Regions from separate parts of the Bacillus sp. JK62 genome, predicted to be linked through region 1. Evidence: riboswitches for the same ligand, from Rfam matches in the RefSeq annotation. Region 1 holds a riboswitch; the other holds the start of a gene.
What was found. A riboswitch is a leader RNA that binds a small molecule or an ion and turns the genes downstream of it on or off. The one in region 1 is predicted to bind glycine.
Positions count from the first base shown of each region.

Region 2: another riboswitch for glycine. It lies ahead of ACWJJ4_RS00635 (amino acid permease); the one in region 1 lies ahead of gcvT (glycine cleavage system aminomethyltransferase GcvT).

Region 1 covers NZ_JBSJQA010000002.1:484,820-489,340, reverse strand. Annotated here, with positions in the region: gene gcvPB (aminomethyl-transferring glycine dehydrogenase subunit GcvPB) at 1-78, opposite strand, end outside; gene gcvPA (aminomethyl-transferring glycine dehydrogenase subunit GcvPA) at 71-1,417, opposite strand; gene gcvT (glycine cleavage system aminomethyltransferase GcvT) at 1,432-2,532, opposite strand; glycine riboswitch at 2,711-2,811, opposite strand; gene ACWJJ4_RS07705 (DEAD/DEAH box helicase) at 2,956-4,521, shown strand, end outside.
Region 2 covers NZ_JBSJQA010000001.1:119,620-124,140, reverse strand. Annotated here, with positions in the region: gene ACWJJ4_RS00640 (Fic family protein) at 1-802, opposite strand, end outside; gene ACWJJ4_RS00635 (amino acid permease) at 952-2,289, opposite strand; glycine riboswitch at 2,435-2,515, opposite strand; gene fbp (fructose-1,6-bisphosphatase) at 2,814-4,521, shown strand, end outside.

The sequences.
Region 1 (4,521 bases):
ATCAAGCTCCGGAAGGCTGTAACCGACACGCCCTTCGCGGGACATTTCAAAAATAAGCGCCTGATCTTGATTATTCATGTTGATCCCCCAATCCCGCAATAAGCGAATCGATCTCTTCTTTCGTTCTCAGCTCTGTGACGGCAATCAGCATATGCTGATCCAGTTCCGGATACGCAAGACCTAAGTCATATCCGCCGATGATGCCGTCTTGCAGGAGCCGCCGGTTTGCTTCCTTGACGGGAAGATTCAGCCTGACGGCAAATTCATTAAATATCGGGCCGTCAAATGCTACGTGCAAGCCGGCTTTTTCCGCTTGGCGTCTCGCGTAATCAGCTTTCAATATATTTTGGCGGGCCATGTCTTTGACGCCGTTTTTTCCGAGCGCCGTCATCGCGACTGAAGCCGCTAAAGCATTCAGCGCCTGATTTGAACAAATATTAGACGTGGCTTTGTCTCTTCTGATATGCTGCTCGCGCGCCTGAAGAGTGAGAACAAAACCTCTTCGACCGTTTTCATCCTCCGTTTGGCCGACAAGCCGGCCCGGCACCTTTCTCATCAGTTTTTTCGTTACTGCAAAATAGCCGCAGTGCGGGCCGCCGAACGCCGCAGGTATGCCGAAAGGCTGCGCGTCCCCGACGACAATATCAGCTCCGTATGCCCCGGGCGGTGTCAAAATACCGAGCGCGAGCGGGTTTGAAGAAACAATCAGCTGGCTGTTTCCTTTATGTGCGAGCGGCTCAATGTCCTTTAACGGCTCGATTTGTCCGAAGAAGTTCGGATACTGAACGATCACGGCGGCCGTCTCATCACAAACGGCATGTTCCAATGCTTCAAGATCTGTGACGCCGTTTTTCGCGGGCACCTCTACAACCTCAATATATTGGCCCTTTGCGTATGTTTTCAAAACATCCCGTGATTCCGGATGAACGGCTGCGGAAATGACGATTTTTTTCTTTTTCGTATGTCCCGACGCAAGCATCGCCGCTTCCGCAAGCGCCGTTCCCCCGTCGTACATAGAGGAGTTTGCGATATCCATTCCCGTTAATTCACAGATCATCGTTTGAAATTCAAAAATCGCCTGCAGCTCCCCTTGTGAAATTTCAGGCTGGTAAGGCGTATATGCCGTGTAAAACTCTGATCGGGAAATCACATGATCGACGATAACCGGCTGGTAGTGATCGTACACTCCTGCGCCCAGAAAAGATGCATATGTAACAGCGTCTTTATTTTTCGCCGCAAGCTTTGTCAGCTCTCTCGTCAGCTCCGTTTCAGATTTTGCTTGTTTAATTTGGTAGTCTTTTTGAAACCTCACATCTTCCGGAATATCAGCAAACAGTTCATCAATTGTTTCTGCGCCGATGGCTTTCAGCATTTCTTTTTTATCCTGTTCTGTCGCGGGCAAATATCGATGCTTCATATGACTCTCCTTTTTCAGCTCTGTTTTGGACGTTTATAAAACGGTGTGCGGACAATCTTCGCTTTTACCGTTTTTTTACGGATTTCCACTTCTACTTCCGTTCCGACTTCACTGAATTCCGTTTTGATTAAGGCAAGGCCGATATTTTTCTTTAAAGTCGGAGATTGCGTGCCTGTCGTGACTTCCCCGATCGGAACACCGTCTTTTTTCACGGCGTACCCGTGTCTCGGAATCCCTTTTTCAATCATCTCAAGTCCGACCAGCTTTCGCGGGGCTCCTTTTTCTTTCTGTTCACGCAATACAGATTTCCCGAAAAAATCGGAATCTTTCTTGTGTTTCACGGCAAATCCGATTCCGGCTTCAATCGGTGTAATATCTTTCGTCAATTCCTGACCGTATAAAGCAAGCTTCGCTTCAAATCTCAGCGTATCACGGGCGCCGAGGCCGCACGGAACGAGGCCTTCATGCTCTCCCGCTGCAAGTATCTCCTTAAATAGATGAACCGCATCTTCATTGCGGCAATATAACTCAAACCCGTCTTCACCGGTATAGCCCGTTCTTGAAAGCAGGACTTGGCATCCGGCAACGTCCGCCTCGTCAATAAATGTAAACGGCTTTAAGGAGGACAAATCACATTCAGTCAGCTTCGCAAGAACCGTCTGGGCATTCGGCCCCTGAACGGCAAGCAGTGAAATCCCGTCAGACTGATTCGTCAGCGTGACGTCGCCTTCCGCATGTTCCGTCAGCCAGGCGACGTCTTTTTCAATATTAGACGCGTTTATCACGAGCAGATAGCAGCTCTCGCTTTTCTGATAGATCAGCAAATCATCGACCGTACCGCCGTCAGGATAACACATGGCGGTATAAAGCGCGTTTCCCGGCTTTAAATCGGCAACGTCATTTGTCATCATTTTTTGCAGAAAAGACAGGGCGTCTTTACCGGATACTTCAACTTCCCCCATATGAGACACATCAAACAGTCCCGCTTTTGTGCGGACGGCTTCATGCTCCTCTTTAATAGAAGAAAATTGAACCGGCAGCTCCCATCCTCCAAAATCAATCGTTTTTCCGCTGTATTCTTTATACACGTCATAAAGCGGTGTTCGTTTCAGCATCATCTTCCCCCTTCAGTCATTGGCGCATTGTAAAAACATATAAAAAAGGACAGAGAAACACCTCATGAAAATGAAGGTTTCTCTGTCCCGGCACCTGAAAGTTTACTTTATGAACATATCATAAAGACGTCCCCTTTGGTGGCCTGCTTCTTCTAAGTGCAGACACTCTCCAGAGTTGCGTCGAGCAAGAGTTCTTTTGCCTGAGAGATTCACTCCGCAGTTTGCTCCTTCGGCGCCCGGACGCCCATCTTTCGTCCGAGTCTCTCCCCTTGCTGTCATTCGCTCATATTTACCAATTTTATGGACATACTAAAGCAATATCTTTTAGTGAAATCATTACTTATATCCTACCACCCTCATTTACGTCCGGCAACAAAAATTATGATAAATCAGTTTTTTAAAAGAAAGGCGGTTTTGTTACATATGACAGCAGAGATCATATTTGATGCAAACTGGCCGGGAGAGTTTTCTGAGCGGCTGAAAACGGACGGTCCCTGGTCAAATTGGGAGATGTACAAACTGTCGGCTGAAGTCCAGCAGACCCTTGCCATTCCTGAATTCGAAGGGTTGAGGGCTCCTTTGTACCTTCCCGATTTCACTCCGCTTCCCCATCAGCTTGAGGTCGCGCAGAAAGTCGTTGAAAAAATGAACGGCAAGGCGATTTTGGCTGATGAAGTAGGGCTCGGAAAAACGGTGGAAGCGGGCCTGATTTTAAAAGAATATATGATTCGCGGGCTGGCCAAAAAAATCCTGATTCTTGTGCCGGCATCACTCGTTTCCCAGTGGGTGAAAGAGCTTCAGGAGAAGTTTTTAATACCCGCTGTTGAACAGAAGAAAAGCTATGTGTGGGAACAGTGCGATATCGTCGTTTCTTCTATTGATACGGCCAAACGCTCCCCTCACAAAGACATTGTCCTTTCTATTCCGTATGATCTCGTCATTATTGACGAGGCGCACAAGCTCAAAAACAGCAAAACGAAAAATTATGAATTTGCGAGAAGTCTTGTGAAGAAATACTGCCTGCTTCTGACGGCGACGCCGATTCAAAACCGGATCGAAGAAATCTTCAATTTAGTGTCACTGTTAAAGCCCGGCCATTTAGGAAACGAAAGCGGATTTCAAGAAACCTTCAATCAGAAGGACGGGATTGACGCTCATGAGCATTTGAAAGAACTCGTCAATAAGGTGATGATCCGCAACACGCGGAGCGACACCGGCCTTACATGGACGAAGCGCCACGTGGAAACAGTGCCGATCACCTTTTCACCGACGGAACAGGCGCTTTACGATGACATTGCCGCACTGAAAAACGGCACGGAAAAGCCCGCAAGCGCATTTTCCATTATGACGCTGCAAAGAGAGTGCTGTTCAAGCAGGGAAGCCGTGTATATGACGCTCAAAAAAATGCTTGACCAAAAAGACAAACAAGCGCCCGCATTCGATGAACAGACGATCGCTAATTTAATGGACCGCATCAATCAAGTCACGCAAAACTCAAAAGCGATTCAAGTTGTTGACTTGATCCAAAAGATTAATGACAAAGTCATTATTTTTACTGAATACAGGGCGACACAGATTTACCTGCAATGGTTCCTTCAGCAGAACGGCATAAGCTCCGTTCCGTTCAGAGGCGGATTTAAACGCGGAAAAAAAGACTGGATGAAGGATCTCTTCCGCGGCAAAGTGCAGGTGCTGATCGCTACAGAAGCAGGAGGCGAAGGGATCAACCTGCAATTCTGCAACCATATTATCAATTATGACCTCCCGTGGAACCCGATGCGGCTTGAACAAAGAATCGGAAGGATTCACAGACTCGGTCAGGAAAGAGATGTCCATATCTACAATATGGCGACAAAACATACGGTGGAAGAGCATATCTTAAAACTTCTGTATGACAAAATTCATTTATTTGAAAATGTCGTCGGAGAATTAGATGACATTTTAACAAAAATCAAAGTGAGCAATTTTGAAGACCATTTGCATGATATT
Region 2 (4,521 bases), on a different contig from region 1:
CTGCGTAAGAAAAAGTGATGGCTGAATATTTTTCTAAATATCGGGACAAATAACTCCCAACGATAAGGCGTCCTGTTCTTCCATTGCCGTCATAAAAAGGATGAATGTATTCATAGTAGTAATGAGCTGTCATGTAACGATACAGCTGAGGATGTGTTTCATCATGAAGATAAGCAATTAAAGCCTCAAGCGCTTCTGTTATCTTCTGTTCAGAATTGACGCCGATATGGGTGGTCATGTTCCCATCGTTCACTTCAACATAGCCTTTTCTGAACAGCTCACCATCCGGCGCATCTTCTGCTCCGATTTCATCTGCGACCAGCTCGTCGTATAATTCCCTAAAGTCATGAATGCTTGTAAACGACGGAATTCGGTCTATAAATTGATATGTTTTCATCAATCCGACAAACCGCTTATGTGAGGGCTCGGATTGTTCTAACGCTTTAAGAGCCTCTTTCAATTCTTTTTTTGTACTGCGAATTCCTTCAATTTCATTATTACTCTGTGCTTCATTAATAATTAATTTATCAAAATAAGGTTTGACGGCAAATTCGGGGAGCTGACTGATAAGGGATGAAATTTTGGAACTGTTTAACAACACTTCATTATTCAGCTTCATGAGACTATGTGTATTTACATAGAATAGCTCAAATGAATCGTCCGTGGGTCGGCCTTTTCGGAACCCCCGTATGTTTAATGATGTTGAATAACTGCCATAGCTGCTCGTTCTCTTTTTAAATTCTTTCTCATATGAATCAGCATCCATTTTATAAAAAAGCTTAGATAACTTCTCATACTTCATATCATCACCTCGCTTAATTTAAAATTATACACTTTTTTTAAATTATACAATCATTATAGCCTGATTTCTAACAAATATTCTCGCTTTCCAATCAAAACAAAAAACGGCATACTGCATGGCAGTACACCGTCTGAAGCCATTCAATCTGTCTATCTCCCTCTCGCCCGATAGATGAGAAATAATCCAATAAACCACAGCGGCGTCAGCAGCAAAGCCGGGCGCGTCGCATCCGCAAACAGCATAATCACCAGAATGACGGCAAACAGCGACAGCACGGCGTAATTGATAAACGGCGCAAACGGCGCCTTGAAAGACGAGCTTGCGTGTAAGTCCGGACGGGTTTTCCTGTATCTGATATGACAGACAAGAATCACGCCCCACACCCAAATGAAACAAATCGCGCTGATGGTGGTCACGATGCCAAAGGCCGCTTCCGGTATCAATTTGCTTAAAAGAGCGCCAGCTGACAGCACAATAACCGATATCCATAACGCGCGGCTCGGCACATGATTTTTATTCAGCTTCGCAAAACTTGCCGGCGCCTGTTTCGTTTTGCTTAAGTTATACAAAATCCGGCTTGTTGAAAACATCCCGCTGTTACAAGCAGAAGCGGCAGACGTTAATACGACAAAATTAATAATTCCCGCGGCCAACGGAATGCCGACCAGACTGAAGGTCTTTACAAATGGACTTTCCGTTGCATTCAGCTGCATCCACGGATTAATACATAAAAGAATGATCAATGCCCCGACGTAGAAAAATAAAATCCGCAATGGAATTTTATTGATAGCGGACGGAATATTTTTTTTCGGATTTGACGTTTCCGCCGCTGATACACCCACTAATTCCACACCGACATAGGCGAAGATCACCATCTGGAACGAAAGCAAAAAGCCTGAAAATCCGTTCGGAAACAAGCCGCCGTACTCCCACAGATTCGCCGCTGAAACCGTTCCGGTATGCGTTTTGAACCCAATCACCAGCAGAACCACCCCGATGACAATTAACGCGAGAATCGTGACTACCTTAATTAAGGCGAACCAAAACTCCAATTCTCCAAAAATCTTAACCGTTAACAGATTAAGCCCTAATAAAATGAGCAAACAGATAAGTGCCGGAATCCACTGCGGAATATCAAACCAATATTTCACATACACACCGACGGCGATCACATCCGCCATAGCCGTCATAATCCAGCAAAACCAATAGGTCCAGCCGGTGACAAACGCTGCACGCGGTCCTAAATACGCCTCGGCTATATCCGTTAATGATTGGTACCCCGCTTTAGATAACAGCAGTTCTCCCAGCGCCCGCATGACGAAAAAAAGCGCAATACCTACAATAAAATACGCAAAGATGATAGAAGGACCCGCCAGCTGAATCGCCTTACCGGACCCTAAAAACAATCCGGTGCCGATCGTGCCGCCAATGGCGATCAGCTGCACGTGCCGATTCGATAAGTCCCTCTTTAGCTCTCGCTGCTCCACATCTGACTCCTCCTTACCTCTCTAGTGAACGACGAGCAAAAAAAGCCAATAAAAAAAGAGATTGGATGCCCTCCAATCTCATGGTCATAAGAATATCAAATTATATTTGCGCCGCTGACAATCAACAGCATGACAAATACATATTCGGTACTCTTCTGTCCTTTTGCCTGAGATTGTGAACCCTTCGGCGCCGCGGAAAACCCGCGGTCTCTCCAGAAGCCGCTCCTGCTGTAGTGCGACCCACAGCAATCATAGCCTGCTACGTATTAAGTTTCCGATAGAAATAACTATCAGCTAACTTTTTATTTTAATGGAAGTTGAATTCATTGTCAATAGGGGGATGAGCTCACGGCGTTATCCCGGTCCAATTTTCGATGCCTGAAGCGCCGTATTTTCCGTTTTCATTGTCTCAAAAAGGCGTTATGCGGTACTATCATATAAGGTCTAATCATTTAAACATTATGTCATACTTTAAATTCACTTTATCATACAATTGCTCGTAAATAAAAAGGGGATGGACGAGATTGGAAACCAAATATTTAGATCTGCTCGCACAAAAATACGATTGTGAAGAAAAAGTGGTCACGGAAATCATTAATCTGAAAGCGATACTGAACCTGCCGAAAGGAACCGAGCATTTCGTCAGTGATCTGCACGGGGAGTATCAGGCATTCCAGCACGTGCTGCGGAACGGTTCAGGAAGAGTAAAAGAGAAGATCCGCGATATTTTCAGCGGCGTCATTTACGATAGAGAAATTGATGAACTGGCGGCTTTGGTCTATTACCCGGAAGACAAACTGAAGCTGATCAAACATAATTTTGATACGAAAGAGGCATTAAACGAGTGGTATAAAGAAACGATTCATCGGATGATTAAGCTCGTTTCTTATTGTTCTTCCAAGTACACCCGCTCCAAATTGCGCAAAGCACTGCCCGCCCAATTTGCTTATATTTCCGAAGAGCTGCTGTACAAAACAGAACAAGCCGCCAACAAGGAACAATACTACTCCGAAATCATAGAACAGATCATTGCGCTCGGCCAGGCCGATAAGCTGATCACCGGTCTTGCCTACAGCACGCAGCGATTGGTGGTCGACCATCTGCATGTGGTCGGCGATATTTACGACCGCGGACCGCAGCCGGATAAAATCATGGAAGAACTGATCAACTATCATTCAGTGGATATTCAATGGGGGAATCATGATGTTCTCTGGATAGGCGCTTATTCCGGCTCAAAAGTATGCCTGGCAAATATTATCCGCATCTGTGCCCGCTATGACAATCTGGATATTATTGAAGACGTTTACGGCATCAATCTGAGACCGCTATTGAACCTTGCCGAAAAATATTACGATGATAACCCGGCTTTCCGCCCGAAAGCGGACGAAAACAGACCGGAAGATGAGATTAAACAAATCACAAAAATTCATCAGGCGATCGCGATGATCCAATTCAAGCTTGAGAGCCCGATTATTAAGAGACGGCCGAACTTTAATATGGAAGAACGGCTGTTACTGGAAAAGATTGATTATGACCGCAATGAAATCACGCTGAACGGAAAAACGTATCAACTGGAAAACACCTGCTTTGCGACGGTGAATCCCAAACAGCCTGACGAGCTGTTAGAAGAAGAAGCAGAAGTCATGGACAAGCTGCTGTTTTCTGTCCAGCACTCCGAAAAGCTGGGCCGCCATATGAATTTTATGATGAAAAAAGGCAGCCTGTATCTGAAATATAACGGCAACCTGTTGATTCACGGCTGTATTCCCGTCGATGAAAACGGAAGCATGGAAACGATGATGATAGAGGATAAAGCTTATGCGGGCCGTGAGCTGCTCGATGTATTTGAACGGTTCTTACGTGAAGCGTTTGCCCATCCGGAAGAAACCGATGATCTGGCGACAGATATGACGTGGTACTTATGGACAGGCGAATACTCCTCCCTCTTCGGAAAACGGGCCATGACAACCTTTGAGAGGTATTTCATTAAAGAGAAGGAAACGCATAAAGAAAAGAAAAACCCGTATTACTATTTGCGTGAAGACGAGGCAACCTGCCGAAACATCCTGAAGGAATTCGGCCTCAATCCGGATCACGGCCATATCATCAACGGCCATACACCGGTAAAAGAAATCGAAGGCGAAGATCCGATCAAGGCAAACGGAAAAATGATCGTCATCGACGGCGGCTTCTCCAAAGCCTACCAATCCACAACAGGCATCGCCGGCTACA